One region of the Streptomyces sp. JLBT605 genome, then DNA from elsewhere that is predicted to be linked to it. Evidence: riboswitches for the same ligand, from Rfam matches in the RefSeq annotation. Region 1 holds a riboswitch; each other region holds the start of a gene.
The links. A riboswitch is a leader RNA that binds a small molecule or an ion and turns the genes downstream of it on or off. The one in region 1 is predicted to bind cyclic di-AMP.
Positions count from the first base shown of each region.

Region 2: another riboswitch for cyclic di-AMP. It lies ahead of AC4BDD_RS15755 (M23 family metallopeptidase); the one in region 1 lies ahead of AC4BDD_RS08625 (transglycosylase family protein).
Region 3: another riboswitch for cyclic di-AMP. It lies ahead of AC4BDD_RS06580 (M23 family metallopeptidase); the one in region 1 lies ahead of AC4BDD_RS08625 (transglycosylase family protein).

Region 1 is NZ_CM177087.1:1,925,674-1,927,931, reverse strand. Features, by position in the region: gene AC4BDD_RS08625 (transglycosylase family protein) at 1-1,144, opposite strand, end outside; cyclic di-AMP (ydaO/yuaA leader) riboswitch at 1,148-1,328, opposite strand; tRNA gene AC4BDD_RS08620 (tRNA-Arg) at 2,101-2,172, opposite strand.
Region 2 is NZ_CM177087.1:3,629,190-3,631,447, reverse strand. Features, by position in the region: gene AC4BDD_RS15755 (M23 family metallopeptidase) at 1-1,129, opposite strand, end outside; cyclic di-AMP (ydaO/yuaA leader) riboswitch at 1,141-1,302, opposite strand; gene AC4BDD_RS15750 (DUF6227 family protein) at 1,762-2,258, opposite strand, start outside.
Region 3 is NZ_CM177087.1:1,434,006-1,436,263, forward strand. Features, by position in the region: gene AC4BDD_RS06580 (M23 family metallopeptidase) at 269-1,087, opposite strand; cyclic di-AMP (ydaO/yuaA leader) riboswitch at 1,102-1,259, opposite strand; gene AC4BDD_RS06585 (M16 family metallopeptidase) at 1,530-2,258, opposite strand, start outside.

The DNA of each region.
Region 1 (2,258 bases):
CGATGTCCGAGCCGTAGTCCGGGCTGGTGCGGACCTCGAAGTGCAGGTGCGGGCCGCTGCTGTTTCCGGTGGTGCCGGAGAGGCCGATCTGCTGGCCGCCGGTCACGGTCTGGCCGGCCGAGACGGTCAGCGAGGACAGGTGCGCGTACTGGCTGTACTTGCCGTCGGCGTGCCGGATGACGACCTGGTTGCCGTAGGCGCCTCCCCAGCCGGCGGAGACGACCTCGCCCGCACCGATGGCCTTGATGCTGGTGCCGGTCGGGACCGGGAAGTCGACGCCGGTGTGGTAGCCGCTGGACCAGGCGCTACCGGCCTGGTGGTACGGGGTGCCCATGGGCGCGTTCACCGGGGCGGTGAAGCCGGAGGTGGAGGGGGTCGCGGTCTGCGCCGGCGCGGCGGGCTTCGGGGCCTCCTGCTTGGGGGCCGCGTGCCGCGGCGCGGCGTGCTTGGGAGCCGCGTGCTTGGGACCCTGGCCGTTCAGCGACAGCCGCTGGCCCGGGAAGATCAGGTTCGGGTCGTCCCCGACGACCTCGCGGTTGGCCTCGTACACGGCCTCCCAGCCGCCGTCCACGTCGTGGGCGGTGGCGATCTTGGAGAGGCTGTCACCGCTGACCACGGTGTACGCGCTCTCCTGCGCCGGCGCGGCGGGCTTCGCGTGCTTCGGACCGGCCTTGGGCGCGGCCACCGGGGCCGGGGCGGCGGGCTTCGCCGGGGCGGGGGCCGCCTCCTGCTTCGCGCCGTCCGGGGCGATGAGGGGGGCGGGGCCGCCCTGGGCGAGACCGGCCTTCACCGAGCACACCGGCCAGGCACCCGGGCCCTGCTCGGCGAGAACCTTCTCGGCGATCGCGATCTGCTGGTCCTTGGTGGCCAGGTCGGCGCGCGGCGCGTAGTCCAGGCCGCCGAAGGCCTCCCAGGTGGACTGCGTGAACTGCAGGCCACCGTAGAAACCGTTGCCGGTGTTGATGCTCCAGTTGTTGGTGCTCTCGCACTCCGCGACCTTGTCCCAGGTGTCGACGGAGGCGGCGTTCGCCGAGGTGGCACCGACGAACGGAAGGGCCACACCGGCGCCACCCGCGGCAAGTGCGAGGGAAACCTTGGCAATTCGGCCCGGGTTATAGCGACGATGGCGTCCGCGTGCAGACATAGGGGTTTTCCTCTCCTACGCCTGCGAGGTGAGCTGTCGGGTTCGGGCTGGAGTTGCCCGGCCGCGTGACGAGCGGCAACCTGCACGCCGCAAACGCGTCTTCACCCCAAGCCGGCCGCACTGAAGCGCGGTTCGGCACTTACCTGGTTCCCCCGCTCCCGCCGTGATGCGTCGTGGTTACTCCTCCGCCGGCGGCAGGATTAGGCGCTCCGGCTTCGGGCCCCTGAGCAGTGATTGCTGTGGGAGCGGGCGCCACCGTAATCAGAAGAATTTCCCCGCCACAAGCTGCGTGACATGGGCAGAAGATCCATCGCAGATCAATTCCGGAAATTACCGCTGCTTTATGTCACGCTGCGCTCCGGATCTCTTCCGCAACGAAATGGAGATCTTGCAGACCGCCGCCAGGGAAAAGCGCCCCGTGACGAAACTGACGGAATGTGTCCGGGGTGCCACGACCCGCCACAGGTTTACTCGGTATTCCGTGACCTCGGTCACCAGCGCCCGCCATAAGCGCATGAGGTGCCAAAAGTCCGATTTGGGCAATGAGTTGGAGAGTGCCGGGTGATCGAGCCCCGGACAAACTCCCGCATACCCACCCCAAAGCCCTCGGCCCTTCGATGAGTGGGCCGCCACCTGACGGCCCGTCTGTTCCCCTTGAACCGGGACAAACTGGTCGGCGTCGACCCATGTGACCGCGAAACCGGTCGGGGGATCCGGACCCGCGCATGCGACGACGACGCCGACCAGCGTCCGCCGACCCCCGGCCCGACACCAAGGGGTCATGCCCTCCTCACCGCCATGACGTATCGCGGCGGCGGAGTGTGACAGCCATCGAACGACAGCCGGCCGGAAGGGATGGAAGGCTCCTCGGCGCACCGGCTCGCCGCGCACATACGCAAAGACCCCGCGATCAGCGTTTCCGCTGACGGCGGGGTCTTGTGGCACCTACTACGAGGTGCCCCCGGCAGGATTCGAACCTGCGCACACGGCTCCGGAGGCCGTTGCTCTATCCCCTGAGCTACGGGGGCTTCGTCGCTGCTTCTCGCGGCGACGGGTAGAACACTACCAGCTTCTCGGGGGTGATCAGGAACGTGTATCCGCGGCAGGCAGCCGC
Region 2 (2,258 bases), 1.7 Mb from region 1:
GCGGGCCGGTGACGTTGCCGGTGGCGCCGACGCGGCCGATGACCTCGCCGGTGGTCACCGAGCCGGACGTCTGGACCATCGACGACAGGTGGCAGTACCAGATCTCGGTGCCGTCCTCGAGCGTGAGCACGATGCGGTAGCCGTAGGAACCGGCCCAGCCGGCTTCGGTGATCGTGCCGCCGTGCACCGCCTTGACCGGCGTACCGGTCGGGGCGGCGAAGTCCTGGCCGGTGTGGTCGGCGGACCACATGTCGCCGGCCTCACCGAAGGACGAGGTGAGGGTGTAGGAGGCGAGCGGGAGGGTGTAGGACGCGGCCAGCTTGGCGAGGCGCTCGGCCTCGGCCTTCCGCCGGGCCTCCTCCGCCGCCTTCCGCTTGGCCTCCGCCGCGGCCTCCCGCTTGGCCTCGGCCTCCGCGGCCTGCTTCTTGACCTCCGCGGCCTTCTTCGCCGCGGCCTGCTTGACGGCGGCCTCGGCCGCGGCCGTCTCCGCCGCCTCCCGCTCGGCCGCGTCAGCGCCGATCTGCTGCTGCTCGGCCTGCCGCATGATGCGGGCGCGCAGTGCCTCGGCCGGGTCGGTGAAGCCCTGCGCCCTGTCCTGGGCGGTGAGCCCGGCCTGGGAGATGGGGTGGGCGGAGCCCTGGGAGCTTGCGGTGGAGCCGGATGAGTCGTCGGATATCAGCGGGCCGATGCCGGGCAGGTCCTCGGCGTCGGGCAGGGCGTCCTGCGCCTCGTCCATCAGGTGCGCGACATCCGGCATGGATATCGGAGCCTGGGGCCGGTCCTTGGCGGTCGCCATGCCACCCGCGCCGACCGCCGCGATGACACCGACACCGAGCACCGCGCCGCTGCGCGCCATGCTGCCGCCGCGCTGCTTGACGACCCGGTGCCGGCCGCGGACGGGGGCGATGGACTCGGCGGTCGGGTTCCACTCCTCGTACGGCTCGTCGTCGTACGGCGCTGCCCCGGGACCGGGGCCGATGGCCGGCAGCGTGGCAGTGGCGGTGGTGGCCGTGGCGGCCGGCGCGGCGGAGGCGTCGGTTCCGGTGGCGTCGGGGCCGGAGTCGTGGCCGAGCGGGAAGCCGGCGGGGCCGTGCGGTGCCTCGTCGAGGGCAGACCTGTTGGACGCCACGGGGGCGTACTCCTTTCCTTCCTTCTCGCCTACCGGGTTAGCTGACGGGTTCGGAGCAGGAAGGTCTCCTACGGGCCAGGTTCGGCCCGATTCACCCCAAGGTTGGTGGTTCCCCGGTTCCCTTGGTGCTGCTGGTGGTGCAGTGTGCGTGCGGGATTCGGCGACGGCGCACGGTGCCGCCTCTGCGACGGCTGTGACGACCGCGCTGCGTTATCGAACGTTAATAGACGGCGCGACGCTATTCCAAGCTGTTCTCCGGAATCCACGGAGCTTTGACGCTCACCTATCGGGATGTTCTCGGGCAGCCCGGGGCGAATTGACGCCATGAGAGATACGCGGCTGAAACGGCCAGGAGCTGATCGTGCGTCAATCGTTATGCGGAGGGTGGCGGCCGGACACGCACGGTGACGGCCTTCGCCGGGAAGACGGCCCCGGGAAGACGGCCCCAGAAAGGCGGGCCCCGGCGGACGATCCGGCCGGGGCCCGAGCCCGCGACGCGACGGCGGGCATCAGCAGACAGCGGGCATCAGCGGAGTGACGGGTATCAGCAGACGGCGGGCGCCAGCAGGTGACGGCGGGCGTCAGCAGACAGTGCCATCAGCAGGTGACGGCGGGCGTCAGCGCGTCACGGCTCAGAGCTCGACGCCGAGGGCGCGCGCCCGGCGGTCCGCCGCCAGCTCGGCGGCGGCCTCGTCGAGGTAGACCTCGCACACCAGCCGCCCGTCACTGGTGAGGTTGTGCTCCAGCTCCCAGAGGCTGATCTCGTCCCCACCCGCGAGCAGGAAGGCGTGCTCGTAGAAGCGGCACCAGGTCGCGTCCGGGCCGGCGGTGCGGCGGCGCGGCTTGGGGGCGAGCGCGATGTCGTGCGCGAACGCGTTCTCCAGCAGCCGCTCGACCTCCTCCCCCGGCCGGTCGTCGTTCTCCGCGCGGCGCAGCACCCGGCGCGCGTGGTCGGCGGAGTTGTCGGCCACGTACGCACGCGCGGTGTCCAGCGGCAGCGGGGTGTGCAGCAGTTGGTCGGGCAGCCACAGCGGCGCCTCGTCGAACTCCTCCCAGCGGCTGCCTCCGGTCCGCTCGTATGCGCGGCGCTCAGCGGCCCGGAGGGTCTCCTCGTCGGCGTACAGCTCGT
Region 3 (2,258 bases), 490 kb from region 1:
TGGTGTGAACCTCCGCCTTAATCTCTGCGAAACGCAGTCGATCGACGCGCGTTCACCGAACTCTATTCCACAGAGCTCGAATTTCCGACGAGCGGCGGGATTTCATGGATAATTTTTGGCCAAGCGGGATTGCGCGGCAGTCGCGGCGCCCTCCGGCCGTCCCGGCGGCACACGCGGCCGCCCCGGCGCCACCTTGCGGCAGGCCCGGCGGGACATACGACAGGCCCCGGCCGAGTGGCCGGGGCCTGTGCGCGATGGTCCGGGGGCGTCAGATGTTGACCCCGTGCGAGCGGAGGTAGGCGACCGGGTCGATGTCCGAGCCGTACTCCGGGCTGGTCCGCGCTTCGAAGTGCAGGTGCGGGCCGGTGGTGTTGCCGGTGTTGCCCGACAGGCCGATCTGCTGGCCCGGGGTCACCGTCTGGCCGACCGAGACATTGAGCGACGACAGGTGGCCGTACTGGGTGTACGTGCCGTCATTCATCTTGATCACGATGTTGTTGCCGTACGCGCCGCCCCAGCCTGCTTCGACTACGGTCCCGGAGCCCACCGCGTGCACCGTGGTGCCGGACGCGGCGTGGAAGTCGACACCGGTGTGGCTGCCGGAGCTCCACAGCCCGCTGGAGGCGTGGTACTGGGTGGAGACGTAGGAGCCGGTTATGGGCGCCACGAAGGTGTTCAGCCGCTTGCGCTCGGCCTCCCGCGCGGCCCGCTCCTTGGCCGCCCGCTCCGCCTTGGCCTTCTTCTCAGCGGCCTCGGCCTTGCGCTTGGTCTCGGCGGCCTGGCGGACGGCCTCCCGGCGCGCCGTGTCCTCGGCCTCCGCCTTGGCCGCGTCCTCCTCGGCTGCGCGCTCCTGGCTGTGCGCCTGGGCGCCGATCTCCTGGGCGAGGTCGTCGCCGACGACGATCGCCTGGTTCAGACCGGTGTCCTCGAAGCTCGGGGAGTCGCCGCCGGCGGCGAGCGCCGGGGAGGCGAGACTGGCGACGACGCCGGAGGCGGCCAGGGTGGCCATGCCGGCGATGTTCGTGCCGGTGCGCATGGCGGAGCGCCGGGGGCGGCGGTGCTTCCCGGTGGGACGGGTGAACGCCATGGGGTGGCGTACTCCTTTCCTTCCTTCTCGCCTACCGGGTTAGCTGACGGGTTCGGAGCAGGAAGGTCTCCTACGGACCCCTCCTCGCGGAGGCGCCCGATTCACCCCAGGGGAAGTCCCTCCGAAGAGGGCGGGTCCCCGGCTCCCTTGCGGGACTCGGCGATGGCTGCCCGGGCCGCGGGTGCGACGCAATCCGACGAACAGCCGACCCGACGCTAGACGGCTGATCTTTTGATCGCCAAACAGATCCGGCATTTTGTTGCCCTCGCCACAGGGCAGACATACCGCCTCCACGACAAACCGGACACCGCAGGCGGATAACGCAGGACTCCGGCGTCTCGTGCGACGCCGGAGTCCTGTGTGTCCTCGCTCCGCTGAGCCGTCGTCAGCCGGTGAGCGTCTCCGCCCGGCCGCTGACGGCCTCTCAGCCGGTGGCCGTGGGTCAGCCGGTGACCACCTTCACCTCGCCGATGCCCAGGGCGCGGACCGGCTCCTCGATGACCGAGGCGTCACCGACGAGCACGGTGACGAGCCGGTCGACGGGGAAGGCGTTCACCGCGGCGGCCGTCGCCTCGACCGTCCCGGTCTCGGCGAGCCGGGCGTACAGATGGGCCTGGAAGTCGTCCGGCAGGTGCTGCTCGACCTGGTCCGCCAGAGTGCCCGCGACGGCCGCCGCGGTCTCGTAGCGGAGCGGGGCGACGCCGACCAGGTTCTGCACCGCGACATCACGCTCGTCGTCGGTCAGCCCCTCCTCCGCGAGGGTGCGCAGCACCTTCCAGGTGTCCTCCAGCGCGGGCCCGGTCACCTCGGTGGCCACCGAGCCGCTGATGGCGAGCATCGCGACACCGGTGGGCGCGGAGCCGGAGCCGCCGGGGCCGGGGGCGCCGTCCGGCACCGACATCAGCACCTGCCCGAAGGCGCGCACCCCGTAGGTGTAGCCCTTCTCCTCGCGCAGCACCCGGTCGAGCCGGGAGGTGAGGGTGCCGCCGAGGCAGTAGGTGCCGAGCACCTGGGCGGGCCAGACCCGGTCGTGCCGGTCGGCACCGATCCGGCCGATGAGCAGCTGGGTCTGCACCGCGCCGGGCCGGTCCACGATCACCACCCGGCCGGCGTCGTCGGCGGTGATCACCGGGTACGGACGCTCCGGCGCCGGACCGCCGCTCCAGGCGCC